Linked DNA regions of Sulfuricurvum kujiense DSM 16994. The protein of the gene in region 2 interacts with the protein of the main gene of each other region in a pairwise test. Links are inferred from orthologs where the notes say so. Each region holds a gene or a part of one and is shown on either strand. Other genes may lie near its edges.

What was found.
Region 1: the proteins of uvrB (region 2) and uvrA interact in binary tests that used the Escherichia coli proteins (3 or more experiments, as listed by UniProt). The link is inferred for Sulfuricurvum kujiense DSM 16994 from one-to-one orthologs.

What each region holds. Positions count from the first base shown.
Region 1 is NC_014762.1:1,404,748-1,420,483, forward strand. What follows is about bases 5,647-8,978. They hold uvrA (excinuclease ABC subunit UvrA), read right to left. Parts: upstream 8,664-8,978; coding sequence 5,847-8,663; downstream 5,647-5,846. Other genes in these bases: SULKU_RS07030 (HDOD domain-containing protein), read right to left, coding at 5,647-5,816; SULKU_RS07040 (sulfite exporter TauE/SafE family protein), read right to left, coding at 8,667-8,978. Outside these bases: SULKU_RS07015 (cytochrome c biogenesis protein CcsA), read right to left, coding at 1-814; gdhA (NADP-specific glutamate dehydrogenase), read right to left, coding at 890-2,242; polA (DNA polymerase I), read right to left, coding at 2,259-4,988; more of SULKU_RS07030, read right to left, coding at 5,001-5,646; more of SULKU_RS07040, read right to left, coding at 8,979-9,404; SULKU_RS07045 (chemotaxis protein CheX), read left to right, coding at 9,533-9,955; flagellar motor switch protein FliN, read left to right, coding at 9,959-10,303; SULKU_RS07055 (hypothetical protein), read left to right, coding at 10,300-11,196; SULKU_RS07060 (hypothetical protein), read left to right, coding at 11,200-11,430; SULKU_RS07065 (tRNA-uridine aminocarboxypropyltransferase), read right to left, coding at 11,427-12,095; SULKU_RS07070 (TrkH family potassium uptake protein), read left to right, coding at 12,268-13,572; SULKU_RS07075 (potassium channel family protein), read left to right, coding at 13,573-14,223; SULKU_RS07080 (PilZ domain-containing protein), read right to left, coding at 14,220-15,736. UniProt on the Escherichia coli protein: The UvrABC repair system catalyzes the recognition and processing of DNA lesions. UvrA is an ATPase and a DNA-binding protein. A damage recognition complex composed of 2 UvrA and 2 UvrB subunits scans DNA for abnormalities.
Region 2 is NC_014762.1:2,233,438-2,248,773, reverse strand. The notes cover bases 5,908-8,839. They hold uvrB (excinuclease ABC subunit UvrB), read right to left. Parts: upstream 8,395-8,839; coding sequence 6,421-8,394; downstream 5,908-6,420. Other genes in these bases: SULKU_RS11170 (DedA family protein), read right to left, coding at 5,908-6,416. Also shown: SULKU_RS11205 (hypothetical protein), read left to right, coding at 1-484; septum formation inhibitor Maf, read left to right, coding at 488-1,033; SULKU_RS11195 (M48 family metallopeptidase), read left to right, coding at 1,045-1,797; SULKU_RS11190 (aminotransferase class I/II-fold pyridoxal phosphate-dependent enzyme), read left to right, coding at 1,794-2,900; SULKU_RS11185 (ATP-binding cassette domain-containing protein), read left to right, coding at 2,905-3,603; SULKU_RS11180 (penicillin-binding protein 1A), read left to right, coding at 3,639-5,603; more of SULKU_RS11170, read right to left, coding at 5,844-5,907; SULKU_RS15470 (CZB domain-containing protein), read left to right, coding at 9,444-9,950; SULKU_RS11155 (DUF2721 domain-containing protein), read right to left, coding at 9,998-10,462; ygiD (4,5-DOPA-extradiol-dioxygenase), read right to left, coding at 10,500-11,252; SULKU_RS11145 (YceI family protein), read right to left, coding at 11,334-11,903; SULKU_RS11140 (pirin family protein), read right to left, coding at 11,923-12,636; SULKU_RS11135 (MarR family winged helix-turn-helix transcriptional regulator), read right to left, coding at 12,685-13,134; SULKU_RS11130 (PAS domain S-box protein), read right to left, coding at 13,233-14,822; SULKU_RS11125 (hypothetical protein), read left to right, coding at 14,980-15,252; SULKU_RS11120 (hypothetical protein), read left to right, coding at 15,249-15,336. UniProt on the Escherichia coli protein: The UvrABC repair system catalyzes the recognition and processing of DNA lesions. A damage recognition complex composed of 2 UvrA and 2 UvrB subunits scans DNA for abnormalities.

The DNA.
Region 1 (15,736 bases), 830 kb from region 2 along the record:
ACGTTTGGAACAATGTCCGTTTCGTCATCTCGTGTTTTCCGCCATTAAGCATACCGTTTTGCTGTGTATCCATACTGAGGGTAGCAAGGGAAGAAGGGGTAGTGATATAAGGCTTATCTCCCTCGACGCTTAGTGAAACAACCGGCTTTTTGAACGTTTGGTTAGAATCAAAATCGATGACGACATCGTTCGCTTCGACAAACTCGCCTTGTTTGAGAGCGACTTGCTGCGCCCCCATCGCACCGGTAACCATAAGGTTAAAAAGAGGCTCCCCTTTTGGATCAGCGGCAGGTTCATAGCGGGCATCCCCCATGTATTGCTCAAGTCGGACATTGATCTGCTCACCGTCGACGGACAAAGTCCGGTCAAAATGGTTTGCAGTACGTTTGGAAAGAAACAGATTCTCTTTGAATTCGTATTGCTTGCCCCCCTTGTCAACATTGAATGTGACATACGGCTCGGCGCTGATTATGGCGTTATTGCTTTCTCCTTCGCGGATGTGCATGGTCCCCTCGTACCCGATATATCGGGTAACCGCCGCACCGACAAGGATAATCAAAAAGGCGGCATGAAAAATAAATACGAGTTGTTTGCCCTTTCGTGCCATTTTAAAATTGATGATATTGAGGGTTAAATTAACGGCGAGCAATGCAAGAAGAATTTCAAACCAACGGGCATTATAGACATCCGCTTTGGCGGTCATTGATCCGTAATCGTTTTCAATAAACGTAGCATAGCCGATCGAGACGGCAAAAATAAGCATAAGAGCGGCCATGGTTTTCATGGAGCTCAAAAGGGAGAGAATTTTATTCATTCATAGACCTGTCTGTATAGTATGGTGCAATTGTAGTCGCACATTGGTAAATATTTGTTAATTCACTATTAACAATCAAACGCCTTCAAGAATCATCGCTTCGGCAACCCGTTTAAATGCGGCGATATTTGCGCCGTCAACGAAGTTTCGCTCCACTCCGTACTCCTTAGCCGTCAGTGAGACCCGTTTGTAAATCTGGCGCATCAGCTCATCGAGTTTACGGTCCACTTTGTCAAAATCCCATTTTTCCATAGATGCGTTTTGAGACATCTCAAATTCACTGACCGAGACACCCCCGGCATTGGAAGCTTTTCCGGGGGAGAAGAGTACCCCCTCACGCTGAAACAATTCGATCGCATCCGGGGCCGTCGGCATATTGGCCCCTTCGATAACGGCTACGCATCCGTTTTCTATCAGCGATTTCGCATCAAAAAGGGAGAGTTCGTTCTGAGTAGCACACGGAAAAGCGGCAAAACAGGGATACTGCCATACCGCATGCCCTTGCGCAGGATAATCATTTTTGGAGGTATAGACTGATCCAGGAATGCGATCCGCATACCCTGAGAGTGACAAACGTCTGCCATTCTCTTTGAGCTCACGGACGACGGTAAGATCAATGCCTCTGGGATCATAGATTGTTCCATCACTGTCACTGGCGGTCACGACGAGAGCCCCCAACTGCTGAAGCTTCTCAATCGTATGGATTGCAACGTTTCCGGCGCCGCTCACCGTACACACTTTTCCCTCCAAAGATTCCTGCAGCTCCTGGGAGAGCATCTCCCGGGCGAAATAGACGACGCCGTATCCCGTAGCCTGAGGGCGAAGAAGCGATCCGCCGAACGCATACGGTTTCCCGCTGAGTACACCGTCGTAATTCTTGGTAATGTGTTTATATTCGCCGAAAAGGTAGCCGATCTCACGGCTCCCTACGCCGATATCTCCGGCGGGTACATCGATACGCGCTCCGATATAGGTGTGAAGTTCGCGCATAAAAGCATGGCAGAACCGCATGATCTCAAATTCGCTTTTCCCTTTGGGATCGAAATCGCTCCCCCCCTTTGCTCCCCCGACCGGAAGCCCTGTCAACGAGTTTTTAAAAATCTGCTCGAACGCAAGAAATTTCAGAATATTGATATTGACGCTGGGATGAAACCGAAGTCCCCCTTTGTAGGGTCCTAGCGAATTATTGAACTGGATTCGATATCCGTTGTTGATTTGGACGTTATTGTTATCATCGAGCCATTGGATTTTAAACTGTATGATCCGATCCGGTGTGACAAGACGTTCCAAAATAGCGAACTGCTCGTAACGTGAATCACTCTTGATAATCGGTTCCAATGAAGCGAGCACTTCGCTTACCGCCTGTAAAAAAGTGTCGTCGGTTGAACAATTGGACTTTTCGAGATTGGCTAAGATTTTTTCGACCATGTAAATCTCCTCTAAACTATTTTAACTCGCCCCAGTGGTTTCCGATATGCATCGAAGTTTTGAGCGGAACCCGTAGTTCTAAAATACGTTCCATCGCATCGACAAAACGGACGGCGTATTCTTCGGCAACATCCGCATCCACTTCGAAAATCAGTTCATCGTGGATTTGCAGCAGCATTCGGGCTCGCAAACCTTCGGTTCGGATCATCGTGTCAATTTTATTCATCGAGAGTTTGATAAGATCAGACGCACTTCCTTGAAAGACTGTATTGACCGACTCGCGCTCATAGGCAGCTTTCAGCATCGGGGTAGCGGAACCGAAATCAAAATAGCGGCGACGGTGCAGCAGTGTCTCGACATACCCTATCTCTTTGGCCTGTTCAACAATGCCGTTGAAATATCCTTTGACACTCGGAAACGTCTCGAAATAGCGTTCAATGATCTCTTTGGCCTCTTTCGTCGTAATCCCGAGAGTATCGGAAAGTTTTTTCTGCCCCATCCCGTACAATAGACCGAAATTGACCGTCTTGGCGATATTACGCTTCCTAGATGCATCCTCCGCACCGAACAGTGCTATCGCCGTTTGCATATGGATGTCGTGCCCCTCGTTAAAGGCATTGACCAAAACAGTGTCTTCACTGAAATGGGCGAGGAGACGAAGCTCGATCTGAGAATAGTCGATCCCGATCAGTTTTTTGCCCCGAGGTGCCACGAACGCTTCGCGTATCCGCATTCCCAATGCCGTTTTGACGGGGATATTTTGGAGATTCGGATTTTTGGAGCTGAGCCGACCCGTCGCCGTCCCCGTCTGGACAAAAGACGTATAAATGCGCGATGAGGGATCATTTTGCGCCAAAGCGATCAGCGGTTCGATATAGGTCGAATAGAGCTTGTGGTACTCGCGATACTGCAACAGCATCGGAATCATCGGATGTTCAAATTGAAGCCCCTCCAAAACCTGCTCGTCGGTGCTGTATCCCGTTTTGGTTTTCTTGCCGTGAGGAAGCCCAAGCGTCTCAAACAAGATGACACCGAGTTGTTTGGGAGAATTGAGATTAAAGACGGTTCCGCACGCACTGTGTATCTGCTCGGTCAGTGTCGCTATCTCATGGGCAACCTCTTTTTTAAAGAGTTCCAAAACCGCCGTATCGACGGCTATCCCCTCTTTCTCCATTCCCAGCAATGTCAATGTAAACGGAAACTCGACATCAAACGCTTCGTCTAATGCTTCTTGTCCGCCTTTTAGCAGCAGCTGCTCTTTGAGCACTTCGTACAGACGGTAGGTTATGTAAGCGTCTTCTCCCGCATATTTACAGGCATCTTCGATAGCGACGGAAGCGAAGTTCTCCCCTTTTTTTACCGTATCTTTGAAATGGATCATCTCGTGATGCAAAAGTGATTGTGACAAGTTGTCCATCGCCAGTGAGCGCGACGAGTCGGTCAGCCAAGCGAGAACCATCGTATCGGCATAGATACTTAAGCGGTCAACACCCAAAAACCGGGTGACAAAATGAAGATCGAATTTAATATTATGTCCGATAACGCGATGTTCAAATATCAATCGAATTGCTTTCGCCGCCGCTTCAGTACTGACCTGATCCCCGACTCCGAGATAACTGTGCATCATCGGAACATAATATCCGGTTTTGCCATCAGTGCTGAAGCTAAAACCTACCAAATGATCTTTACTCGGGTCAAGCCCAGTCGTTTCGGTATCAAAGGCGATAAGTGCATCATCGGCTATCGTTTCCATCAGGGCAATTAAAGCGGCATCGCTATCGATCAAAACACTGCATCCATCGAGACTATCGCACTGCGGAACTTCCGCTTTTTCAGTTTTTTCACTCTGAGGCGTATTTGAGGGCTGTGACTCTTCAAACAATGCTTTGGCTTTAAGGGTACGCAATACGGCGTTCATCTCATAGTGCACCAGATCATCATAGATAGGCAAAAACGGATTATCGAAATGCATTGCAAACTCCGAAAAATCGAGCGTATCAAACACATCATCTTTAAGACGTACCAGTTCGCGGGAGCGGAATGCATCGTCACGGTACGTTTCAAGCAGACCCCGTATCCGCGGAGGGGTAACCTCTTCGATGCGTTCATACAGTGTATCCAGCGTCCCGAACTGAGAAAGAAGTTTTTGTGCCGTCACTTTACCGATCCCTTTGACACCGGGGACATTATCGGCAGTATCGCCGATAAGGGATTGATAATCGATAAACTGGCACGGATGAACACCGTATTTTTCATCGCAGTGACGTTCATTCATCACTTTTTTGCTGATCGCATCGACCAACACGACCCGATCATCATCGATCAGCTGATAGAGGTCTTTATCATGGGAAACGACGCGAACCAAAAAACCGTGTTGGCGCGCTTGACGAACAACCGATGCGATCATGTCATCGGCCTCATACCCGCTTTGGGATAGAGATTTATAACCCATTTTATCGATCCAGTCGATAGCGATGGGGAGTTGCTGGATCAGCTCTTCGGGCGCGGGTGAACGGTTGGCTTTATAATTTGGATCGATCTCGGCCCGGAAACTCGGCCCTTTTGCATCGAGAGCGAATATCAAATAATCGCTGCTGTGGTCTTTGTGCAGTGATGCAATAAAGTTAATGAATCCGGTCAAAAGTCCGGTAGGAAACCCGTGTCTATTCTTTAGAGGGGGAAGTGCATAAAACGAACGAAAGAAAAATCCGAAAGTATCGATTATAGTAACGGTAGGTTGTGCCATCAATCGTCTTTATCAGGCACGGATTCGAGCGAGCATCGAATCAATTGCCGCTTGAAGCATAGTGACGTCATAGCCCGCATCTTCCGCTTTTTTAAGGCCATATGAGATTCCGTGTTCCCCCAGCGGATTATTGACCGGAATAATCGTTTTAATGATGTTCAGAGCGGTAGAGTACTCTTTGACATCATCCGGCGCTTTGGCAGGCGCATCGGAAAATTTAATCATCTCAACAAATTCTTTATCAAAATTCCAGTGGGTAAAAATTTCCGCCGTCACGGTAGCCGTCGTTTCATGAATGTAAGAGCGCTCAACTCTTGCAATGTCAATCGTCACTTCAATATCGGATTTAAAATTGGCAGCTAAATCTTCTTGAATAACGTCGCTTGCGATAATAATTTTTCCCGTCTCCTGCAAAAATGCGGCTAAAAAAAGCTTATCGGCTTTAAGGCGGTCTATTTTCATGTACCATTCATGAACCAAAGCAGCCTGCATCGATGAAATTTCCGCAAAACGGTCCGATGTAATTCCATAGGGTTCCATGTCGACATTGAGCAGTTTGCGGACCGAATTGCCGATACCGATAGATCTCGTCATACTCATCCCGAACAAAGAGACCGCCTGAGAGACATTGAGTATCTCGCGTCGGAAACTGTACAGAGGCGAATTGGCGGCTTTAAGCAAGTTGGCAACGATCATCGGGTCTTGTTCGACAGTTTTAATCAGATCATTGATCGAACTGTCGGGATCATTACAAATACGTTGCATCTCTATCACCGTTTTAGGAAGCGGCGGCAAAGATTTAATACTGTTTATAATCGAGCTTTTCATAAAAATCCTCTGTAAATCCTGTTAATCTTATTATAGCCTATTTAGCTCAAGAGCTAAATATTTTCCGGTGAAACTTCCCGTTTTTTCCCAGCTCTCGGCAACTTCTTCAGGGTTCCCCTGCGCGACCAATAATCCGCCGCCGCTGCCCCCCTCAGGCCCCATATCGATGATATAGTCGGCATTTTTTATCATATCGAGATTGTGCTCGATAACCAGTACGGAGTTACCGAGTTCGACGAAATTATGAAGTACCTTTGTCAAACGGTTGACGTCATCAAAATGCAGACCCGTCGTCGGTTCATCAAGGATATAGAGGGTATTTCCCGTATCGCGTCGGCTAAGCTCTTTGGCCAGTTTAATCCGCTGCGCTTCCCCTCCTGAGAGGGTAACGGCATTTTGTCCCAGCGTAATGTAATCAAGCCCGACATCGCTAAGTGTCTGTAGAATCGCTTTGATTTTCGGGATCGGTGCAAAAAATTCGAGTGCTTCGCCGACCGACATATTCAGAACATCGGAGATGGTTTTCCCTTTATACTCAACCTGAAGTGTTTGGAGATTGTATCGGCTTCCGTGACACGAATCACACTTGACCATAATGTCGGGAAGGAAGTGCATTTCGATCTTGATTTCCCCTTCTCCCTGACATTTTTCACATCGCCCCCCTTTGACGTTAAAGCTAAAGCGCGATGCCGTATAGCCGCGGATCTGTGCTTCTTTGGTTTTCGTGAATAGATTTCGAATTTCGTCCATGACACCCGTATAAGTGGCAGGGTTCGAACGAGGCGTACGTCCGATCGGGCTTTGATCGAGATAGATCACTTTGTCGAGTTTTTCCAGACCTTCTACTTCGACCCCGGCGACACGGTTTATTTTACGTGCATGGTTCAGTATTTCGCGAGTAACGGGAAGCAACGTCTGCAGAATCAGAGAGCTTTTTCCGCTGCCGCTGACTCCCGTTACACAGACAAAATTATGAAGTGGAATTTTTACGCTCAAATTGGTAATATTATTTAATGTAACATTATTGATTGCCATCCACTCTTTTTGTTCGCGTCGATAAAAATATTTGATTTGTTTGCGTCCAGAGAGGTAGTCGGCCGTGAGGGTATTGGATTGTTTCATTTCCTCCAACGTACCTGCAAAGACGACATTACCGCCGAATTTTCCGGCACCGGGGCCGATATCAACAATGTAGTCGGCATTTTCAATCGTCTCTTTGTCATGTTCGACAACGATAACGGTATTCCCTTTTTCCTGCAATGAACGGAGCGTTCGAATCAGTTTGAGGGTATCGCGTTCATGCAATCCGATACTCGGCTCATCCAGAACATACATTACCCCTGTCAAACCGCTTCCGATCTGAGAAGCGATACGGATACGCTGGGCTTCCCCCCCGCTGATGGTGCGGGCGTCGCGGCTGAGGGAGAGGTATCCTAAACCGACATCAAACAAAAAGAAAAGACGTTCGCGTATCTCATTTAAAATCGGTGCGGCAATCATTGCATTTTGATCGCTCAGACCATCAAATGTCTTTGGATCGGCAAACCACGCATACGAATCTTTAAGGGGCATCGATATCACATCCCCGATCCCCTTTTGGGCAACGCGAACGGCAAGCGATTCGCGCTTGAGACGGTGAGAATTACAGATGTTGCACGGTTTTTCGGACATGTAATCGGCGAGATCTTTTTCATCTTTGAAAATATCGTATGCGATGCGTACGATTCCCGGCCATACACGCTTGATAGGATGGTCCTGCCACTTGAATTCGACTTCATCGACGCTGCCGTGGAGGATCGCTTTTTTCTGATACTCTTCGAGTGCATAAAACGGAGCCGTAATACTGATCCCTTCCGCAGCGCAAAACGCTTTTAGGAAGGTAAAATAATACCCTTTGTTAAATCCGTAAACGATTTTTATCGCCCCTTTCTCTATGGGGAGTTCGGAATCGATAATTTTGTCGTAATCGAGCGCATAGCGGATGCCGAGGCCGTCGCATTCAGAACATGCCCCTTTGGGAGAGTTAAACGAAAACGAGAGCGGTTCGAGCGGATCAAAACTCACTTTACAGTCAAAACAGGCGCTGTGTTCACTGTAGTGGATCAGCTTGTCAGCCATCCCTACTTCGTCGTGGTTCTGAATCTCAATTTCTACCTCTCCATAAGACTCTTTGAGCGCTTTTTCGACGTCTTGGGCCACACGGTCATGGTTGTCATCTTTTATGATGAGACGGTCAATCACAACTTTAAGAGTATGTTTTTTGGTCTTGGAGAGATCAATCTCTTCATCCAGACGCACCATGACGCCGTCGATCATGGCACGTACATACCCTTTATGACGGAGCGATTCGAGAATATCGGCAAAGGAGCCTTTTTTCTCCCGTACGAGCGGTGCAAGTATGACGATTTTGGAACCTTCGGGAAGCTTTAAAACCTGTGTGATTATATCTTGAGCCGACATTTTGGATATCGGCTTGCCGCACAGATGACAGTGTTGAACTCCGATACGGGCATACAAAAGTCTCAGATAGTCATAGATCTCGGTAATCGTTCCTACGGTTGAACGGGGATTTTTTGAGGTCGTTTTTTGATCGATCGCAATAGCCGGAGTGAGGCCTTCGATTTTATCGACATCGGGCTTTCCGACACGGTCCAAAAATTGACGGGCATACGATGAGAGAGACTCGATATAGCGGCGCTGTCCCTCGGCATAAAGGGTGTCAAAGGCCAATGTCGATTTACCGCTTCCGCTGATTCCGGTACATACAATCAGCTTGTTTTTCGGGATCTCCAAAGAGATGTTTTTGAGGTTATGCTCCCGTGCTCCGATAATTTTAATCTTGTCCATAAGTTACCCCGCGATAAGTTTGTATGCCGTAATGGCAAAAATAATGATGTAAAAAATAACCAATACCTGTTTGTAATGAGTCACTTTGACCCGATGCAGCAACGCGATGCCCGCCATAATGCCGAATAATGAGCTCAAAGCCATCGTCAGACCCGCTTCAAGATTCACAAGACCGAGCCACAAAAGTGTCGCCAAAGCCGAAACGGAAGAAAACGTAACAAAAAAATGTCCTACTGCTGAAGCTTTCTTCAGCGGAAATCCCATAAAACTAACCAGTACCGGCGTCATCAAAATCGAACCTCCAACTCCAAGCATTCCGGAAAATACGCCGATCACGCTTCCGACAAACGTATATAACGGCCGATTGACCACTTCCGGACGGGTCGGTTCGGGATTGGAAAGAGCCAGTCGCCCCAGCGTAAAGGCGACAATTGAGAGAAAAAGCCATTCCAATATACTCGAATGGAGTGCTTTGACCAATATCCCGCCCGCTATCGCACCAAGAATTCCGCCGTAACCGAAATATTTGATATCGCCGATCGCATACGTTTGTTTTTTATGATGGATCCACGCCGCCAACAACGAACCGGCAACCATTTGGGTAACCGATATGCCGATTGCCTCTTTGATACCAAACCCGAGATAGAGCAGAATCGGAACACTCACCGTACCGCCGCCGATTCCGAAAAATCCTGACAGTGTACCGACCCCTACCCCTAAAAGTGCTAATTCAATAGTCATATTTTATCTTTGTTTAGATTATGGCGCGCGATTATACCCCCTTAGTGCTTCAACTAATACCCTTTTCGTTCATTAGATTTTACGCTATAATCGATTCTCATAGATATTTAACAAGAGTGAGGGATGTAATGTTACCGATTATTGTCGAAGCAGCCACTAATTTTTTTCTTCATCAAATACGCCTCCCTTATGATTTTATAGACTCAACTAAAAAGAGAACGCTTTTTGCTTATATCGATATTGAAACGACGAACGGTGAGATTCACCGTGCTTATATCGGATGCGATCCGATGTTGATTCAGACCATAGCCGAGATTTTTTTGGGCGAAGATGAGAGTGATGAACAGACACTCATCGATATGCTGTTGGAAACAACCAATATGATTGTCGGAAGTGCAAAAGTACTGGCCGGTGAGTTATATGAAACATCTTTATCGATTGCGACCCCTTTTCTTTTATCGGATGAAGAGGTATCGGCGGTTCAATTGGATAATTCAAAATGTATCGGTATTAATGGCGGAGAAATGACAATTGCTTTGCAAAGGCTCTAAGAGATGGATGAAACAGTAGCGGCAGAAACTTCTTTACATCATGAACACGGTTTCGATCCTGAAAAAGAACTTTCATGGATGGATTACGACGGATTGCTTGACATGGAAGTGGAATTTGTTTCGGATTTGGGACAAACGACTCTCACGTTGGACGAAATACTCAAACTGGAAAAAGGTTCCGTCATCGACTTGGGCAAACCGGCGGGGGAAAGCGTGGAATCGTATGTCAACAGACGTATTATCGGTAAGGGGGAAGTAATGGTTTATGAGAAGAATTTAGCGATACGTATCAATGAGGTACTCGATTCGAGCGCCGTATTGTATTACCTATCAAAAGAGAGACTATGAGATATTTACTTCCTCTGCTGCTTCTTCCCGCTTTTTTATGGGGAGCTAAAATTTTAAGTTACAACGTATATGACCGGAATGACCGCGTCGATGTGATGTTGACGTTCGATACTCCGTATGAAGGGGTATTGCGCCAAAATCGCCAGAACGATACCGTCATCGTAAAGCTTGAAGAGGCGTTTATCGATTCTCCGGTAGTCAAAAACGTTACTTCCAAATATCTCAACAAACTTACCATTACACCTGAAAACGAAAATATCAAAATTATTGCCGAACTTTCGAATAACGTCATTATGCAAGCCTCTAAAACCTCCGATTCATATGGTCTGCGTCTACGATTTATGCATCCTGAAGCCGTAAATTCCGCTACGCAGAATACACCGGTCGATGAAACATCGGTGGATGGGCTTCCGACAAAAAAAGGAAATGAATTCGAGCAAAGCTATTATGTTGTTATCGGCATATTAATCATCGGGATTGCTATTTTATTCTGGTTGAAACAAAATATAGCCAAACGCACTACAGCCATGAAAAATGAGCCGAAATCTCCATGGTTATTTGATAAAACGACCGCTGCGGAAACAAAAGCGTCACTCTCCGCATCTCTTCCTATGTCAAATGAGAGCGGGGGAGTTCATATCCGTTTTCAAAAACCGCTTGATAATTCCCATACTGTGGCAATGCTCGATTACGGAACGATGAGCTATCTGGTATTATTGGGGAACACTACCATTTTACTCGATAAATTTCAGGATAATATTCCGGTAACGCAAAATGACTTCGAAACCCTTTTGCAGTCAAAACATCGAGAACTTGACGGCTATTTCCAGCTCGCCCCGGCTCAGGATGAAGTTTTCGATTCCTACAAAGAAAAAGCATCAGGAGTTTATTAAGCAATGGATCTAAAACAGAAATTAGTTGATTTCGGATGCGGAAACGAATTTGTCGAAATCGCTTTGGGATACAAAGAATTTTATAACACTGACGAAGATATTGAAATATTTATAGAATACGTTGAAGTCGAACATGCAAAAGTCGAAGAAGCAGAAGCGCTGAAAGAGCGGGAAAAAGAGATTGTCGATGCAGCGGGTTTGCTTTTAGAATTCGAAGATGAAAAAGAGAATTAAATCTCTTCTCTTCTTGTCTTAAATCTGACGCTCTCTTCAGAGTGCGAAGCACATCCGATTTGATATTCCACCATAGCTTTGAACGGATTTAAAAAAGCTTCAAAAGCCCCCTCTTCTATCGCTTCAAGACCCTGCTGATGCAATAATTCCAATACACTCAATGTCGATTCGATCGTCGAAAGACAGTATGCTTCGGGCTGTTCCTTAATAAGGAATTGGGAAGTTTTAGAGTGGGTGAAACTGACGCGCGGCAATGTTTGAAGATTGCGGCTGACTCTGAGCATTTTTACCGAGCATGCCCAGGTTGAATCGATAATGAAGATGACAATTTGTTTGCCCTGCGCATCAATCTTCCGGGTGTTTAGATTGATGCTTTTTTTCCCGGGATAAAGAACATAGCAGAGGTTGTTACTGTCCTCAATCAATGCATTAATGGCGCTATGCTCGCTGAAATCGACATCAATATAGAGTTCTGAATTCGGCAGTGAGAGATGGGTAAGTCTTCCGGTGCCGTTTTTGGTTTTTTTAAACTCTTTGGGGTGCATTAAGATAACAAATTTAGTTTGTGTCGCTATAGGCTTAACATACGGGCACATGCAGGATGTTATCGGGCGATAGCACCGGTAGCATTTTTCTCTGCCTTCAATTATTTTATTCAATTTCAATATGGCTTTTTTTACGAATTATATCGAAATGTCTAGAACATTTCAGCAATGTGTCACAACCACTTTTTTAAGTATTCAATATGGGTTCAGTGATATACTTTCTCTTCCTCTTTTTTCAAAAAAAGTAGTATTAGTAAAAGGATAGAAAATACATACGCAAGAGATAAAAATTATTCTTTTTAGCTTTATAGCACTCATATTCGGAGGTGCGTTGCTTCTGTCGCTCCCCTTTGCCCATAACGGTGAACTTAGATTTGTTGATGCCGTTTTTACTGCAACTTCGGCAGTTTGTGTGACGGGATTGATCGTCAAAGACACTCCGGTCGATTTTACGCCGTTTGGACATGTCGTTATCCTCTCCCTTATCCAGATCGGCGGGCTTGGCTATATGACTGCAGTGACCTTTATGGCGGTAATGCGTAAACAAAAGATTGGTCATCGCGACCGGCTTATTCTAAAAGAGTCCCTCAACCATCCGGGAATGGACGGGTTGGTCCGTTTTTTGAAAATTGTATTCGCTTCAATTATTATCATAGAAGCGGTGGGAATGTTGATTTTGACACTCCGATTTTGGGTTGATATGCCGTTTGGCAAAGCAGTATGGTTTGGAACATTTCATTCGATATCCGCCTTTAATAATGCCGGATTTTCATTGTTCAGCGACAATATGATGAGTTTTAGAGGTGATTTTGTTATCAATATGGCGATACCGTTGTTGGTTATTCTGGGCGGTTTAGGATACATAGTTCTATTGGAAATATATAATTTTCGCCGCGATCGGTTACTTCGGATCTCTACGCATACGAAAATTGTTCTTTGGATGAGCGGAATCTTGATTCTTATCGGGATGATACTGCTTTTGTCTTTAGAGTGGAACAATCCAAAATCATTTGGCGGACTTGATACTTATGAGAAGATTTTAGCTGCATGGTTTGCATCCGTTAATTACCGTACTGCCGGATTCAACAGTATCGATTTTTCGACTTTGACCGACTCCAATCTTTTCTTCTCTACCTTCTTTATGATGACCGGGGGGAGTCCGGGCGGTACGGCCGGGGGGATTAAAACGACTGCGGTTGCTTTGGCGCTTATCGGTGTCTGGTATACGCTTCGCGGTGATACAAACGCGCATATCTTCCGCCGTTCCATTGCCCAATATCAGATTAATAAAGCCTATGCGGTGATTTTCGTCGCCTCTTTTTATGTCGTAATGACCACTATTATCTTGAGCGAAGTGGAGCATTTGCCTTTTTTACGTATATTGTTTGAAACGACTTCGGCATTCGGGACGGTAGGTGTATCGACGGGAGATGGCGGAGTATTGAGCTACAGTGCCCTTTTTAGCGATTGGGGAAAAATCAATATTATAGTATTAATGCTGATGGGAAGAGTGGGCGTATTTGCTTTTACTATTATCATCGTTGGAAAAGCGGTGGAGAGCCGTATAAAATATGCAGAAGGAAAGGTTATAATTTAGATGGAAACATTTGCTGTAATTGGTTTGGGAAAATTCGGATTTCATGTCGCCAAAGGGCTGGCACAACAAGGACTTAGTGTTATCGCCGTTGATGTGGATGAAGAACAGGTTCGTGAAATTAACGAATTTGTACAAGATGCTGTAATCCTCGATTCTACCGATATGCGTGCATTACGCGAAGCGGGGATCGGTAGCGTCGATGTCGCCGTTGTGAGTATCGGTGAAAACATCGAAGCGAGTATTTTGACCGTTATGGCTCTTAAAGAGCTTGGGGTGGAGACGGTCGTTGCCAAAGCGATTACAACGGTGCACGGGCAGATCCTCTCAAAACTCGGTGCGGCCAAAGTGATTTATCCCGAGATGGAATCGGCGAAAAAAATCGTTAAAAAAATGGTCAAAAACATGCACTATGAAACCATCGATCTTTCTATTACGATGAAGATCGCCAAGTTGACTGTCCCATCGTTTTGGGTTGGAACATCGATTCTCTCTCCTATATTCGAATCAGAGTTCGAGGTAAAGCCTATTGCCTATAAACATCAGGGCATTTGGTACACATCGTTTGAAAAAGATGATATTCTCGAAAAAGGGGATATTTTGGTTGTACTGGGCAACAGCGGACATATCGAAGCACTCAGTAAAAAGATTTAAAGTTTATTGGCAATCGTTTTAATCTCATTAACGAGTGCCTGTTGACGGGCATATATATACTCGATCAGATAACTCTCATACGGCTCGGCAAGCATGAGTTCCACGACTACCTTGGTAAACTCGTCCCCTTCTTGAATATACTGTATTTTCCCGGCGATAACCATGGTTACCATACCGCCCTCAAATCGCTCAAGGGGGAGATTGAATTGCAGATTGACTTTGGAATCCAGTTTTAACGGAACTTTTGAAACGCTTAATTTACACGCAATCGATTTTATCGAAATATCTAAAATCGTACCGGAGATGACGCTTTTGGCAGTCGCAATCGTAACGTGCATTCTATGGTCGCTTTGTATCCTGATATATTGACGGTTATTGCCGGAAGCTTCCAACGGCTCAAAATTAGACAGGACGGCAATTTTTTTAGCTACATCAACGATCTTGACACTGGCAAGGATGTCGAAAGGGATATTGGTCCCTTGAATCACGACGTGCTGTTCAAGTTTCATCGCATATCCCTGAATTTTTTCTATAGAAAGATACACCGTCTCGTTCGAAATTTTGACAATCTGTGCTGCCGTACTGATCCGAATTCCTTTATAAAAGTTCAAAACCTTTACCGGGGTCTTGGACATAATCATTTTTTCAAGATAATGGAGCGCATGTTCCTGCTCATCCACTGATTCTTGCGGCGATGCGGAAATTTCAAAATGGACTAAATGGGCCAAATCCCTAGAGAGGAGCTGCTTGTGTTTGATATGATCGATAATTCCGATTGCTTTGTTGAGCTCGACGCCGTGCATATCGATGATAAACGAATCTATGACCAGCGATGCCCCGTCAACCGATGCTTCAAGCTTCAGATTTTGATGAAACTTCTCCAACGATTTTTTCAGTTCATCCAAAGAAGCCCTGGATGCGATAAGGGTATAAATATGTTTATTCCATTGCGCGATCTCTATATCATCTTTAAAATGGACTTGTGCAAGTTCAATCATCTCTTTACACAGATCGTTGAATATATTTTCATCGTGCATCTCAATGATTTTATCCGAATTCTCAATATGCATAATAATAATCGGGATAGCTTCATTTTCACCTTTGTGAATGACAAAAGCATCTTTTAAAAGTTCGATAAATCCCATTCGGTTATGAAGCTGTTTTTCATTTTTCAGCGGCACAAGCAAAGGAGCCATACTTACGAGATACTCCCCGTCATTAAGAGGCTGGTTTGTCACCAAATATTCTTTTATTTCGCCTTCGGTATCTTCTTTAGAAATAATTTTTTGAGCAATGCCGGAAGATTTAAACATATCCGCCATATCTTTGTCATGAAAGTAATGGTTCAGTTCATCTAAATTTTTAATTCCGAATTTTCGTTTAAAAGCTTCATTGACGTATACCGCTTTTGCTTGCTTATGAATCCAAAAAAGGTTAGTGGAAAATTCAGAAATCATCCGCTCATAGTTGTTCACGATAGACTCATTGTGTTTTTTCACCAAAGTTGAAAAAA
Region 2 (15,336 bases):
TTTGCACGTATTGAGTGCCGTTGTCTGGGTCGGTGGTATGATATCAATCCGTTTTGCGGCTCACCAATCGATGCAGCTTATCACTGATCCGAAGCTCCGTTTGGAGCGTGCTTCGCACACCCTCAAACGTCTTTTTGCCATCGTAACGCCGTTTGTTATTATCCTTATTGTTACAGCGGTATTGATGGCGGTAGGTCTCGGATTCCGTGCCGCCGCGATGGATGCATCGGGCAACGTCATCGATGAATATGCGATGAGCATCTATAATACCGTCCATATCAAAGAGGCGATTTGGCTCGTGATGACGATCAATCTCGGTGCGATGATGTTCCGACGTAAACGGGCGGAAAGAGCTTTGGAGATGGGGAATCTGGACGAAGCAAAAAATATGCTGGCTATCATCGCCAAATATATGGTTCCCGTGAACATTGTATTGGGTGTGACTGCCATCTTTATCGGTGTGGTACTCCGAAACGCGTATTAAACCATGATACGCTTAGCGTCTTCTTCGATCACCCGCGCTGAACTTCTCAAATCGGCGGGTATCCCTTTTCTTCAAGAGTCCGTCGATTTCGACGAAGACTCCATTATCGCAACTTCTCCCAAAAATTTCGTTTATCAAGCAACACTCGGAAAATACAGAGTCAACTTGGAAAAGTTCGGATGTGCAGATTATCCGCTTCTTGTCGCCGATACCGTCGTCACGGCACAGGGGAAGATTCTGCGCAAAGCGAAAGACGAAGCGGACGCAAGGGCTATTTTAGAGATGCAAAGCGGCTCCGAAGTCGCTATTATTACCTGTATGATCTATAAAACTCCGAGGTTGGAGCTGATCGATATCTCATCCACCCACTATTTTTTCGATGTTTTTGACCCTGAGTCCGTCGAAAGTTATCTCCGAAGCGGTGAGTGGCGGGGCAAAGCGGGTGCGTGCATGGTGGAGGGATTCTGCAAACCCTATATCCGTGAAGTACGCGGATTCGAGAGTACGGCTATGGGGCTTTGTACCGAAATACTGAAGCCGTTTCTATAAAGGAGATGCCGATGAAATTAGCCAGATTTGTTTTGATCGGATTGTTGCTTGGCGGATGTGCGACGGCACCGTTGACGAATCGGACGCAGTTTATCATGATCTCCTCCGAGCAGGAGATGGCATTGGGGGCGACCGAAGCGCAAAAAGTAGTACAGTCCTCCAAACTGAGCGGCGATAAGGCTTTGCAGGCTCGAATCAAGAGAATCGGCGAACGGATTGCCGCGGTGAGCGGCAGAAGCGATTATGTATGGGAATTTAACGTTATCCAAGACGATACCCCAAACGCGTTTTGTCTGCCGGGGGGAAAAGTCTTTTTTTACACGGGTATTTTAAAAATTACCGAAAATGATGATCAGATAGCGACGGTGATGGGGCATGAGATTGCCCATGCCCTCGCACGCCACGGTGCCGAGCGGATGTCGATGCAAAGTGCGAGCAATATCGGGGCGCAAGTGTTGGCGGCGGCTTTAAACGTCCCTCCCGAGTACCGAGATCTCTATGCGCAGGCGTACGGCGTTACGTCTCAAGTGGGGCTTATCCTCCCCTACAGCCGAAAATTCGAAAATGAGGCGGATCAAATCGGTGTCTATCTGATGTGGAAAGCGGGATACAATCCTGCACAGGCGCTTAAATTTTGGGAAAATATGGAAAAACTCTCCTCCAAAGGGCAAAAAGCGCCCGCATTTTTATCAACCCACCCTGCGGATAGCGAACGGATCAAGGCGATACGCGACTATATTCCTCTATTGCCTGCACAGCGATGATGAACCCCTACGAAAACGAACTTAAAGCGCTGAAACGCTCCGGCCGCTACCGTGAACGCCACATCCGTGATGACGCATTGATTGATGCCGCATCGAACGATTATCTGGGGCTTGCCCATAACAAAGAACTTCACCTAAAAGCGTGTGAAACCCTCTCGCTTTACCGTGATCACTCCCCGAAAGCCTCGATGCTGGTGAACGGCTACCATCCGATCCATGCGGCGTTTGAAAAGGCACTGTGCGAGGCAAACGGCTTTGAAGCGGGAATCGTCATGGGGAGCGGCTTTAACGCGAATATCGGTCTTATCGAAGCCCTTGTGCGCAAGGGGGATGTGCTTCTGATGGATGAGGAGTATCATGCCAGCGGCGTTGCGGGAGCACGGATGTGTGAGGGGGAGGTAATATTCTTCCCGCACAATGACGTGTCGGCATTGAATACAGAGTTGGAACGTGCTCGGGGGAAACGGGTGATCGTTGCGGTAGAGGGGATATACTCGATGGGGGGCGATTTGGTTCCCCGTGAGATCATCGATTTGGCGATAGAATACGAAGCTATTTTGATATTGGATGAAGCCCACAGCAGCGGCGTCATCGGAGAGCACCTGATGGGGATACTCGATTACTACGAGATCGTACCGACTCCGCTGATGATTAAAATGGGGACGTTGGGGAAAGCGTACGGAAGTTTCGGAGCTTATATCCTCTCATCGCGTCATATCAGCGAGTATCTTCTAAACCGAGCCAAAAACGTTATATACGCGACAGCCCCTTCACTGTATGATACGGCTCTGGCACACCGTGCATTGGAGTATATCCAAGCACATTCAGATGTGCTGCGCGGACAAATCGCCGCACGCCAAAACATCGTCTATGAGATACTGGGGTTAAGGTATAAGGGGTTGATCGTTCCGATTGAAATCGGAGATAACCGCGAAGTGATGCGGCTGCAGGAACAGCTTAAAAAAGAGATGGGATTTCACGTCGGAGCCATTCGGCAGCCGACGGTGAAAAAAGCGATAATAAGGCTGATCGCCAGACTCGATATCGATGAGATAGTTTTGGCGAAAGCGTGTGAGCGATTAACGCAGATTTGGGTAAAATAGCGCGATGAATACCATCCACATCGATCGGCTCAAAATCACTCATAAAGAGGAAGTGCTGGTTGATATTTCGTTTGATATTCGGCGTTCATTGGCTCTGGTCGGACAAAGCGGAAGCGGAAAATCGCTGACGCTTAAAGCTCTGTTGGGGCTTTTAGATCCGTCATTGGGAGTCCATATCGAGAAGCGGTGCGGTTTTGAATGGAAGAGAGGGGTAACACTCTCACTTGTTCCCCAAAACCCGTTTACCGCCTTGTCTCCGCTGACACGGATCAAAGATCAGATGTTCATACCAAAGGAAGAGAGCCTTGAGCTGTTTTCCCTTTTGGGACTGGATGAGGAGTTACTTGAGCGGTTTCCGCCCGAACTTTCAGGAGGGCAGCTGCAGCGGGTCGTAGTTGCTATCGCTTTGGGGTCGCGACCGAAGCTTTTGTTGTTGGATGAGCCGACGACGGCACTTGACCCTGCGTCAAAAGAGAGCATGATAGAATTGTTAAAAACATTACAGGGAAAAATGAATTTTTCAATGCTGTTTGTGACGCACGATATGAGTTCGGCATCGGCTTTATGTGAAGATATTTGCGTCATTTATAAAGGGCGAATGATTGAACGGGGGATTATCGAAGAGGTAATCCGCGCTCCGAAAGAGCCATATACTCAAGCGTTAATTGACGCCGAATTTAAAACCAGAGGATTTAGAAATTGATCAACCCTTATGAAGAAGTACCGCTACGGAAGAAAATGAGAAAATATCTGCTCATAACAGTGGGGATCGCTATTTTGATTCCGGTTGCATTTTTGGGGTATCTCATCTATTCATTTGAATATGAAACACAAAAATTGATCAAATATCAGCCCCGTTTGACGACAGAAGTCTATGATCGCAACGGGAACAAGATTGCCAATCTGTTCAGTGACGAACACCGCTACTACGTTTCGTATGAGAATATCCCTCCGAGATTGATTGAAGCATTGTTGGCGATTGAAGATACGACTTTTTTTGAACACAGCGGAGTCAATCCCGATGCGGTAATGCGGGCGATCATCAAAGACGTCAGTGCCGGTAAGCTCAAAGAGGGGGCGAGTACGATTACCCAGCAGCTGGTAAAAAACACCCTGTTGACCCGTGAGAAAAAATTCTCCCGTAAATTTAAAGAGGTTTTGTATTCGATCCGGATTGAGCAGGAGTTGACGAAAGAACAGATTTTAGAACGCTATTTCAACGAGATTTATCTGGGGCACGGCTATTACGGGATTAAAACGGCGGCTGACGGCTATTTTCGCAAACCACTAAAAGAGTTGAGCCTTAAAGAGATGGCGATGCTGGTCGGATTGCCGAAAGCGCCGAATTTTTACTCTCCGACAAAGAACTATGAACTCTCCTTAGGGCGTGCGAACCGCGTTATCGGACGTATGTTTGACCTGGGATGGATTGATCAGGCAACGTATGAAAAAGCGACGCAGGAACGCCCGAAAGTCTATAACGATACGCTCAGTAAAAATTCCGGCCCCTACATTATCGATGAGGTTATGCGTCAGCTCGGTGATGCGTTTCCCGATATCCGCAGCGGCGGCTACAAAATCTATACCACAATCGATATGCGGCTTCAGGAAGCGGGATATAAAGCGCTTCAATCAGGGCGTGATGAGATCTTAAAAAGGGCGCAGGAAGCGGGTGATCTGGATGAAAATATGCAGCGCCAGCTCAACGGTGCCCTTATCAGTCTAAATCCCCATACCGGAGAGGTTTTGGCGATGGTCGGGGGATATGATTACTCCCTTAGCCCGTACAACCGCGTAACTCAGGCAAAGCGCCAGCCGGGATCGGCATTTAAGCCGTTTTTGTATCAAGTAGCACTGGACAGCGGTATGTCCCCCTCATCCCTCGTTCCCGATATCGCCCGTACCTATACCTATGCGGGTAACGATGGCGAAGAGAAAACATGGCAGCCGAAAAACTACAAAAATGAGTACAAAGGGATGGTTACGATCCGAGATGCGCTGACCCATTCACGTAACCTTGCAACGATTAATATGGTCAGCGATATGGGATTCGGAAAAATTACCGAGGGACTAAGACGCTTCGGTATTACCGAAAACCTCCCGCCTGACCTATCGATTGCGCTGGGAACCATCTCGATTTCTCCGATGGATTTGGCTAAATATTATACGATGTTCGCCAGCGGCGGAGCGATGACCAATCCGATGCTGATCCGTGAAGTGATCACTCCGACAGGTGAAAATATCAAATACCAAAACAAAAGCCGCCAGGTTGATACGCCGCAGCAGATCTATCTGATGACGTCGATACTAAAAGACGTTGTTTCTCACGGAACCGGGACGAATGCACGTGTAGCAGGGATTGAAATCGCCGGAAAAACGGGGACGACGAACGATAATGTCGATGCATGGTTTGCCGGGTATTCTCCGACGGTAGAGACGATCGTCTGGTTCGGGCACGATAATAATACGCCGATGCGCCGAAGCGAGACGGGCGGACGTGCCGCGGCTCCAGTATTCCGTTATTATTACGAAGATATGCTGCGGATTTATCCGAATACCAAACGCTATTTTGATGTACCTGCCGGGGTTTATGTCGGATCGGGAAATGACGGAAACAATAGCGAATCGTACACCGATACCTCGGCAGTACCGGATGCGACTCAGGAAGAAGCACCGAAAACCGACGAAAAGTTGGTTTTCTAATTTGATCTTACGCACTTAATGAACAAAGTTCATCAAGCGGCAAGGACAAGATTGTCCCTGCCGACCCCCTAAAGCTTTCTGTATGAATACAGAAGATTTTAATTTTTTTTAAGGGGTTTTTATCTAAAATCCCACTTCACATTGGGGTATCGCCAAGCGGTAAGGCAACTGGTTTTGGTCCAGTCATTCGGGGGTTCGAATCCCTCTTCCCCATCCACCCTTCATTGCTTCAATCGATCTTCACTTTTTATTTTTTTTATCTTTTGTCGCGGCCGAGAGATAGAACCATGTAAGTCCTCCGATAACGATCAGTGTAACGGGAGCCAGATAGGGTTTGTCGACGATCATATCGTACGCCTTGATCAGTGCACCGCCGAAAACATAGCTCCCTCCACCGACGACAACAGCCCAGATGAGAGCGCCGAGTGCGTTATAGGCGCTGAATTTCCAAAAATCGTATTTGGTTAGGCCGATAGCTAGGGTAACGAGTGTTTTAAGGCCGTAGATGAATTTTTTAACGACAATGATCCATGAGCCGTTGCGTTTGAGCAGAAGATGCGAAAAAGCGAGTTTGCGGCGGTGCTTTTTGAAGTATTCCATCATTTCACGCTTGTGGTAGCGTGAAAAATAGAACATCAGCGTATCGCCGAGAAAGTTGGCGGCAAAAGCGACGGCGATAGAGATGGATAGGTCCATTTTACCCATAAAACTGAGAACACCCGCACCCAACAGGGCAACAAAGCCGCCACCCAAAGAGTAGAGGAATAAAACGATATATCCATAGGTCGATAAATTATTGAGCATGTCTTGCATGAGGTTACAATTTCCTTATTTTAGCTATTTCATCGCGCAAGCGCGCCGCTTCTTCGAATTCGAGTTTTTTCGCCGCTTCTCTCATCTTAATATTGAGTTCTTCGATCAGTTTTTTACGTTCTGCCGCAGGGAGGGTTTTCGCCTTTTTGGAGCGGTTATACAGCTCTGAAGGGTCTTCCAGTTTGAGATTCTCATCGAGTGAGCGTTTGGTGGTGATTGGAGTAATACCGTGCTTTTGGTTGTAGGCCTCTTGTACTGCGCGCCGATCGGTCGTAGTTTTGATTGCCCGCTCCATCGAGCCGGTTATTTTTTGGGCATAAAGGATAACGCGTCCGTGTTCGTTACGTGCGGCACGCCCGATGGTTTGGATGAGTGAGGTCTCTGAGCGCAAAAACCCCTCTTTATCCGCATCCAAAATAGCGACAAGACTCACTTCGGGGAGATCCAATCCTTCCCGCAGAAGATTGATCCCGATGAGGACGTCGAAATCCCCGACACGGAGTCCGCGAATGATCTGGTTGCGTTCGATTGCATCGATTTCGGAATGCATGTATTGCACTTTGATCCCCAAATCGGCGAGGTATTTCGTGAGCGCTTCGGCCATTTTTTTGGTCAATACGGTGACGAGGACACGATCGCCGAGGGCTACCGTCTTTTTAATCTCGTCATGCAGGTCTTCGACCTGATTTTCGCTCGGCTTGATCGTGATGATCGGATCGAGCAATCCGGTAGGGCGGATAATCTGATGGGCGATGGTGGTGCTGATATCGATCTCCTGCGCGGCAGGGGTAGCGGAGACGAACATATAGTGGGGCGCTTTATTCATGAACTCATCGATCATCAGCGGGCGGTTATCCAGGGCACTCGGGAGGCGGAAACCGTAGTCGACGAGAACCTCTTTACGGCTTCGATCCCCGGCAAACATTCCCCGAAACTGCGGCAAGCTCACATGGCTTTCATCGACGATGATCAGATATTTGTCGTGATGAAGGGCGAAATAATCGAGCAGCGTATAGGGCGCTTCGCCCGGTTTTTTGTCGGTGAGATGGCGGGAGTAGTTTTCGATCCCTTTGCACATCCCCGTTGCCTGAAGCATCTCCAGATCGAATTCACACCGTTGTTTGAGCCGCTGCGCTTCGACGATTTTCCCCTCTTTATCGAGCTGTGCCAGACGTTCTCCCAGCTCATCTTCGATCCGTTTGATCGCGCGGGAGAGTTTCTCCTGCCCGACGGCAAACTGACTGGTGGCGTAGATCGTGATCGTTTCGATGGTTTCGACGACGGAGTTGTTGAGAGGCTCGAAAAGGGCGAGACGTTCAACCTCATCGCCGAAAAACTCGATCCGTAATGCCTGATCCTGCCAGTAGGGGGGATAGATATCGACGACTTCGCCGTTGACCCGAAAGTGCCCGCCGTCGAAATAGCTGTCGTTGCGGGCATATCCCATCTCAACAAGGCGGAGGAGGAGTTTCTTCTGACTGATCTCATCGCCTATGGTGACAACCTGCACCATTTTCTCATACTCTTCAGGATCCCCCAACCCGTAGTTCGCGGAGACGGAAGCTACGACGATAACATCGTCATAACTGAGGAGATTGGCGGTAGCCGAGAGGCGTAAACGCTCCAGTTCGTCGTTGATGGAACTGTCTTTTTCGATGAACAAATCCTGGCGGGGGATATAGGCTTCAGGCTGATAATAGTCGTAGTAGCTGATGAAATACTCGACGTGGTTTTCGGGAAAGAAAGAGCGAAATTCGCTGTAGAGCTGCGCCGCCAATGTCTTGTTATGGGTCATGATGATCGTCGGGAGCTGAACCTGCTCGATTACCCGCGCCATCGTCATCGTTTTCCCCGAACCGGTGACCCCTTCCAAGGCGACGTAGCGTTCGCCACGTTTTATGCCGCTGCTGAGTGCTTCGATGGCGACGGGCTGATCACCGGCGGGCTGATAGGGAGAATGGACTTTAAAAATCGGCAATGAAACACCCTAAGAATAAATTATGAAATTATAGCGGAATTGTTGTTTGCACTTATGAAATGAGGCTAGGGTGCAAATATTTGCCTATACGCTGCTGAGTACGTTTGGAATTGACTGTTGAAAATGAAGCAAGATTACGGTTTCTTCCTAGAATTTGAGATAAAAAATATTGTGATGTATATTAAATAAGTTTATAATAAATTATAAAATATATTAATTTGCGACATATTTGCAACATACTTTCTGTACTATTTTGACGAATAATAGATAATGATCTTAAGGAAAATCGAGTATGTTTAACAAAGCAGCAATAAGAACGCCTATTAGAGGAGAAACAAGCACTTGAATCTAAATTTTTAATAGTTGAAAAAAAAAATAGCCAACTTGAAGCCATTTCTTCATTTTCCTATGATGAATACATGGTAGCAATAGATTTGTACGGTCAAGTGATTGCATCTAATACCGCTTTTGAAACGCTTTCCCATCAAGAAACAATAATTTCCGAGTTGAAAAAAAATCGTTCAAGCATCAAAGTGGGCGAATGCGAGGCCGAAGTAAAATACCAATCTATCAAGGATGCAACAGTTTATCGGTTCAAAAAAAGCGATGTCCGACATGACCAAAGCTTGCTAGAAACTCATCATGCGTCAATCCATCAGGCACTCAAAAATAATCAAGATGTATTTACTTCTATGGTAGAACATTTACGCATCATGTCAAAAGATGCCATTCAAATGACCCATGATTCTAATGAAGCAAGCGAACTAGCCACAGAAGCCATGGTTCAGACCGATCAACTTTCATTGTTTTTGGGTGAGGCTGTACAATCAACAATCCAGCTCGCACAACGAAGCGGAGAGATTTCGAGCATTATTGCCCTAATCAAAGATATAGCAGATCAAACTAATCTATTGGCATTAAATGCCGCTATTGAAGCGGCACGTGCAGGTGAACATGGCCGCGGATTCGCAGTTGTTGCGGATGAGGTCAGAAAGCTTGCCGAGAGGACGCAAAAAGCGACCAAAGAGATTGAAATCGTCGTTCAGACTATGCAGCAAGAGACCACCGATATTCAAAACAGTACTGAAGAGATAAATAATCTTGCATTAAAAACTAAAAACCTTATCGTATCTATCAACAATGATATTATCATGTTTAAAAATAATGCGATTGATGCTGAAAAAGAGACCAGCATACTTGCTGATTTCGCCTTTGGCAGTTTGGCAAAAGTTGATCATGTTATCTATAAAAACAACGTTTATACGCTCATATTCGGTGAAAAATCCGAATTTAGAGAAATGGATCATACCGCATGCCGTTTGGGCAAATGGTATAAAACTCTTGGATTGGAAGTATACGGTAAGACCAATGCCTATAAAAATCTTGAACGGCCGCACAGTATTGTCCACCGTGAAGCAAATGAATTGGCCAAAAAATGCTCCGGTAACAATGTGACATGTTCCAGAGAGGAAATAAAAAAATCAATAGATGCGATTGAAAGTGCCAGTACCGATGTATTCCGAATTCTTGATGAAATGATAAAGGAAAAGCAATAGCATTTATCGTCTATTAGCTCAATCAATCTCTTTTCAAGGCTCAAAACTTATTGGCTTTTGTCACTGCCGGATCGGGCTATTGCTTTCGGAAGCTCAATCCAAAGAGCTTTAAGAGAGAGCTCGAGATCGTAGATGAATAACAAAAGCGATACTATCAGGCTGATCACACTGAGTATAAACATGATCACGAGAAAATGAGTGATATTCAGATGACACAAAGCGGATCCGAACAATCCTATAATCAGGATTGAAACGAACAAAATGCTAAGTACGGCCAAAAAATTGCTGCTTCGTATGACCTTTGCCCTTACGGAGAGTATTTTCAGTTCCGATAAAATCCGTTCCTGATCTGCTTCCGAAGCGCTTCGGTACTCTACCGAAAGCTGGCGGGTTCTGTCGACGGTACGTCCGAAACGGTTGGTCAGGCTTAAAAGGACCAAACCGATTCCCGAAATGAGAATGACGGGGCTGATAGACAATTGCAACGTACCGACAAGATCGTTAAGCAACATGACATACCTTCGTGGCTATTTTCGAATATTATAGCGATTATCCGATTTGAAAACATCTCATTGAGAGGGTAGCGTGTTGAAACCCCTCATAGATCGTTGTTATCGCTTCATCCTCTTTTTGTGATCCCAAGATAGGGAGAATCGGAAGGTAATGCTCCAGTGTCGGATGAGCATGGTTAAAGTGGGGGAGATCATAATTAATAATTTTCTCATGATGGTCTATAAGCGCATCCGCAAAAGCGGTGTCAAACTCTTTCGCCCATGGTACGACCGGAGCATCGCGTTCTGGCTCAATATCGCTGAGATTATGGGTCACATTGCCGCTGCCGATAATCATGACCCCCTGATCTCGGAGCTGTGAGAGAGTTTTCCCTAACGCATAATGCCATGATGCGGGTTTGCTCAAATCGATCGAGAGTTGAAAGACGGGGACATCATGGTCGGGAAAGAGATGGACCAAAACAGACCATGCTCCGTGATCAAGACCGTGACGGCGGTCAATCCGCGCATGGGTCAAATGGGCTAAAAGCATGCTGGCGGACATTTCTCCGGGTGCATCATAGCGTACCAAATAAAGAGAATCGGGAAAGCCGTAAAAATCATGTATCGTCTCTGGTTTATCCACAACCGACACCACCGATTCGTTTGTAGCCCAATGCGCCGAGATGATGAGAATGGCTTTGGGTTTGGACAACGTTTTGCCGAGCTGTTTGAGGCTGCGGGTATAAGGGTTGTCATCGATGACATTCATCGGTGAGCCGTGACTGATAAAAATGGCGCTTTGACGCATGATAAGGTTCCTTTTTGGGGATGCATCGGCAGCCAAAGCTGCCAGAAGTGCTAAAAATTGACGGCGGTTCATATTCGGCGGCTATTGAGTCAATATTCCTTCGAGTTGAACATCCAATTTGATTACATCTCCCACGGCAACACCACCCGCTTCGAGGGCTGTATTCCATGTAATGCCGTAATCTTTGCGGTTAAGTTGACCGCTCAGTCCCAAACCGACACGGGTATTGCCCCATGGGTCTTTGACGACACCGTTATTCTCAAGAGCCAGTATGACATTTTTCGTTACCCCGTGCATGGTCAGTTTTCCATACGCTTTGTCCCCTTTGACTTTATCCAAAGAAAATGTAATCGACGGATATTTTTGGACATCGAACAAATCGGGCGCTTTGAGATGATCGTCTCTTTTTGTATTGGCGGTATTGATGGAGTTGACATCGATTTTTCCGTTTAACGACTTGAGTGTTTTGGTTTTCTCATCGTATTCGAATGACCCGTTGAAGGTATCAAATTTGCCCGATACTTCGGAAATCATCATATGTTTGACTTTGAATCCGACATTTGAATGGGTAGTATCCACGTTATAGTTTCCTGCAAACACGGATACAGACCCTAGTAAACATAGGGCTAAAAGAGTAGAGAATTTTTTCATTGTATTTCCTTTTATGTATTTAGTTTTGGTGCATCGGCACGTCAAATAACAAGACCGTAGACTCTGTAAGTGCTAATAGAGTGTATTCCTCCTCATCAGTGATTTGCAGTTCATCTCTTGCTTCAAGGGTATGATCTGCTATGTCTACTTTTCCTTCGACAATAAAAATCAATCGACCGTGACCCGTTCGGACGGGTGGAATCGATATCGTTTTGCCGATCGTCACTTCGGCCGAATAAACAGCGGCATCTTGTTTAATAGTTATCGAATCATCACGTCCGTCACCGCTGATAAGGGTGACCCATTTGTCGGTTTTATCGTGGTGGATAAAGCTGCGCTGTTCGTATCGGGGAGTTCCTCCGTTTTGAGCGGGGTGGATCCAAATTTGAAAAATGGAGGTATCCGACTCATCGGCTGCATGTTCGGAGTGAAAAACGCCGCTTCCGGCACTCATGTATTGAATTTCTCCCGCATGGATGGTGCCGTGATTCCCCTCTGAGTCTTTGTGTACCAATGAACCTTTCGTAACAATGGAGACGATCTCCATATTTTTATGCGGGTGCATTCCAAACCCGCTTCCCGCTTCGATGAGATCATCGTTGATAACACGCAGCGCTCCGAATCCCATCCGTGCAGGATTGTGGTATTCGGCGAATGAAAAACTAAAACGGCTGTGGAGCCAGCCGTGTTCGGCGCTGCCGCGCTTTGCTGAGCGGTGAAGTATCAGTGACATCGTATTCTCCTTGTTAAAGTACTAATTAGTACTATTTAGATAAATTTTTTATTGCGCTTTTTCTAATTTTCGCAGCAAATGCGAAAGAGTCTGAACCTCTTCTTCGTTCAGGGCTTTATCGTACCAACCCGTCAGGTTATCGACATGGGTTTGAAATATCGCTTTCATAATCTCGCTCCCCTCATCGGTTATTGCAAGGATTTTGATGCGTCGGTCTTCGGGTGAGGGGATCGTTTGGATCAGCCCTTTGGATTGAAGATTTTTGATGACGACCGTGATATTGCCCGGCGTGCTTAATGTCAACGTCGTAATCTGACCGACGGTGAGTCTTCCTAAATGATACAGGGATTCCAAAATCCCGAACTGCGGCAAGGTTAGATCATGATTCGCCAGCCAGACGGTCTCTTTCGCTCTGATTTTTGTAAGTGATCGTGAGAGCTCAATATGGGCACGTAAGACAATGTCAGCATGTTTTCCGTAACTTTTTACACGTTTCATAATAGACCTCCTCAAAACAGATACGACAATAATACTACTAATTAGTAATAAATGTCAAGAGTCTTTTATTATTCTCAACTCTATGGGTACATCTCTTTCTAGTCAGGGTTTATTTTAAGGGTGATCTCAAAGCAGGCTCCACCTTCTTTGTTATACCATCGAAGGGTTCCAAAGAGATGTTTTTCGATAATGATTCGTGAGATATACACCCCTAAACCTGTGCCGTTAAGATCTTTTTTGGTTGTAAAATAGGGTTGCCCGATTTTATCGCAAATCGACTCGGGGATTCCTCCGGCATTGTCGCAGACGGAGATGCTAATGGTTTCGTCTGTTTCGCTAACCGTTACCGTGATAGCAGCGTTTTTTATTTGGTTCGCTAAAAGCATGTCTTTTGCGTTTCCCACAATATTGAGTAAAACCTGTATTAATGAACTTTTAGTGATAAATAAAGAGCTTTTGGAGGAGTTTTGGACATTGAGTTTAATGTTGCTGTTTTCACAACTTGCACCGATGATGTTAAGTGTGTTCTCTAAAACTTCTTCCATTGTTATTTGTACTCTGGATTGGGTTGGCATGAAGAAGTTTCTAAAATTATCGATAGTTTCGGAGAGTTGATGGAGTTGTTTGTTTAGAGATTCGGAGAGCTTTAAAAGATAATCGTTAGTTATCTCGTCATCGAAGCCGATTGACATGATAAGATTATTAATTTCCATCCCCATGATAGCCAGAGGTTGTCGCCATTGATGGGCGATCATCGCGATCATGTCTCCCATAGCCGCCTGCTTTGACTGAGCGATCATCATCTCCTCTTTTTGTTTGAGTTCGAGCTCCATCTTTTTGCGTTCGGTGATATCGCGGATGATCCCTATCGCATTCCAATGACCGTTACTCATAACGGCGGAGAGTGAGAGTTCTATCGGAAATTCCGTGTTGTCTTTTTTTAAAGCGACCAGTTCAAGTGTTTTTCCGACAGCTGCCCCTTCACCTGTTTTTTTGAAATGACCGAATGCTTTGTGATGGGCTTCTAAAAAGCGTTCGGGTGCGAGCATCTCATGTAGCGGCCATCCCATTATTTCACTCTCTGAATAACCGAACATTCTTTCAGCGGCTTCGTTCCAATAGGAAATATTTCCTTCGTCATTCATCATTAGAATTGCATCTTGTGCGGATACGGTTATACTGTGAAATTTTTCTTCGCTTTCACGCAGCGATTGTTCTGCAATTTTGCGTTCGGATATATCGCGTACGGTGGCTTGTACCAGTATTTGTCCATCCAGTTCCAAACGTGTAAGGAGTACATCAGAGGCAAAGGTTTGACCGTCCATGCGCTGATGTTCCCATTCAAATGCATTGGAACCTTCTTGGATCGCTGTCGCGATCATCTCTTGAGCTTTTTCTACGGAAGAACGTCCGTCCGGTTGCTGTAGCGGCGAAACATTCCACGGTCCGAGTGTCGTGAATTCCTGTATATTGGCTACCCCGAATAATTCCAAAGCAGCTTTATTAGCCTCTGTATATTTCCATGACGGAGATGTGATCGTCATTAGAGCATCACGGGAGCTGTCAAATAATTGTCGGTACTTTTCTTCGCTTTCACGTAATTGGCGTTCAATTTGCTGATATTCGGAAAGTTGCTTTTCCAAAGCGGCTATCCGCTCCAGTGAGCTCTTTGAATCTGTATGCTCCATGAGCGCTCCTCTCCGATTTGTAAAGTAAACAGATATCTGCCGTAGGGCTAAAATTAAGAAAATGATAGATTATACATTGAAATATCAGCAAAAGAGAAAGCCAACAAAAATTTGTGTTAAAATTCTTCTTAAAGACTCTATATACCTAAGGCTAATTATGCTATTTAATCCTACCCCGTTGGAAAAACTGACTACACTCGTTACCGATTTGATCGAAAAACAAGCGGCGCTGACGGCAGAAATTGAAACATTGCGGGCTGAAAATGCTTCCCGACATGATAATGAACAAAATAAAGACGCAGAAATACAGCGTCTGCACGGGGCACTAGCTTCGAAAGACGAAGAGATTAAAATGTACGCTGAAGAGCTTGCTGCCAAAGATGCCGAAATCGAAGCAATCGTTTCAAAAATCGAAAGCTTGCTTGGATGAAGACCAAAGTATCCCTTACCATCAATGCCAAACGATACGACATTGATGTCGAGGAAGATTTTGCCCATTTTCTGACGGAGCAGA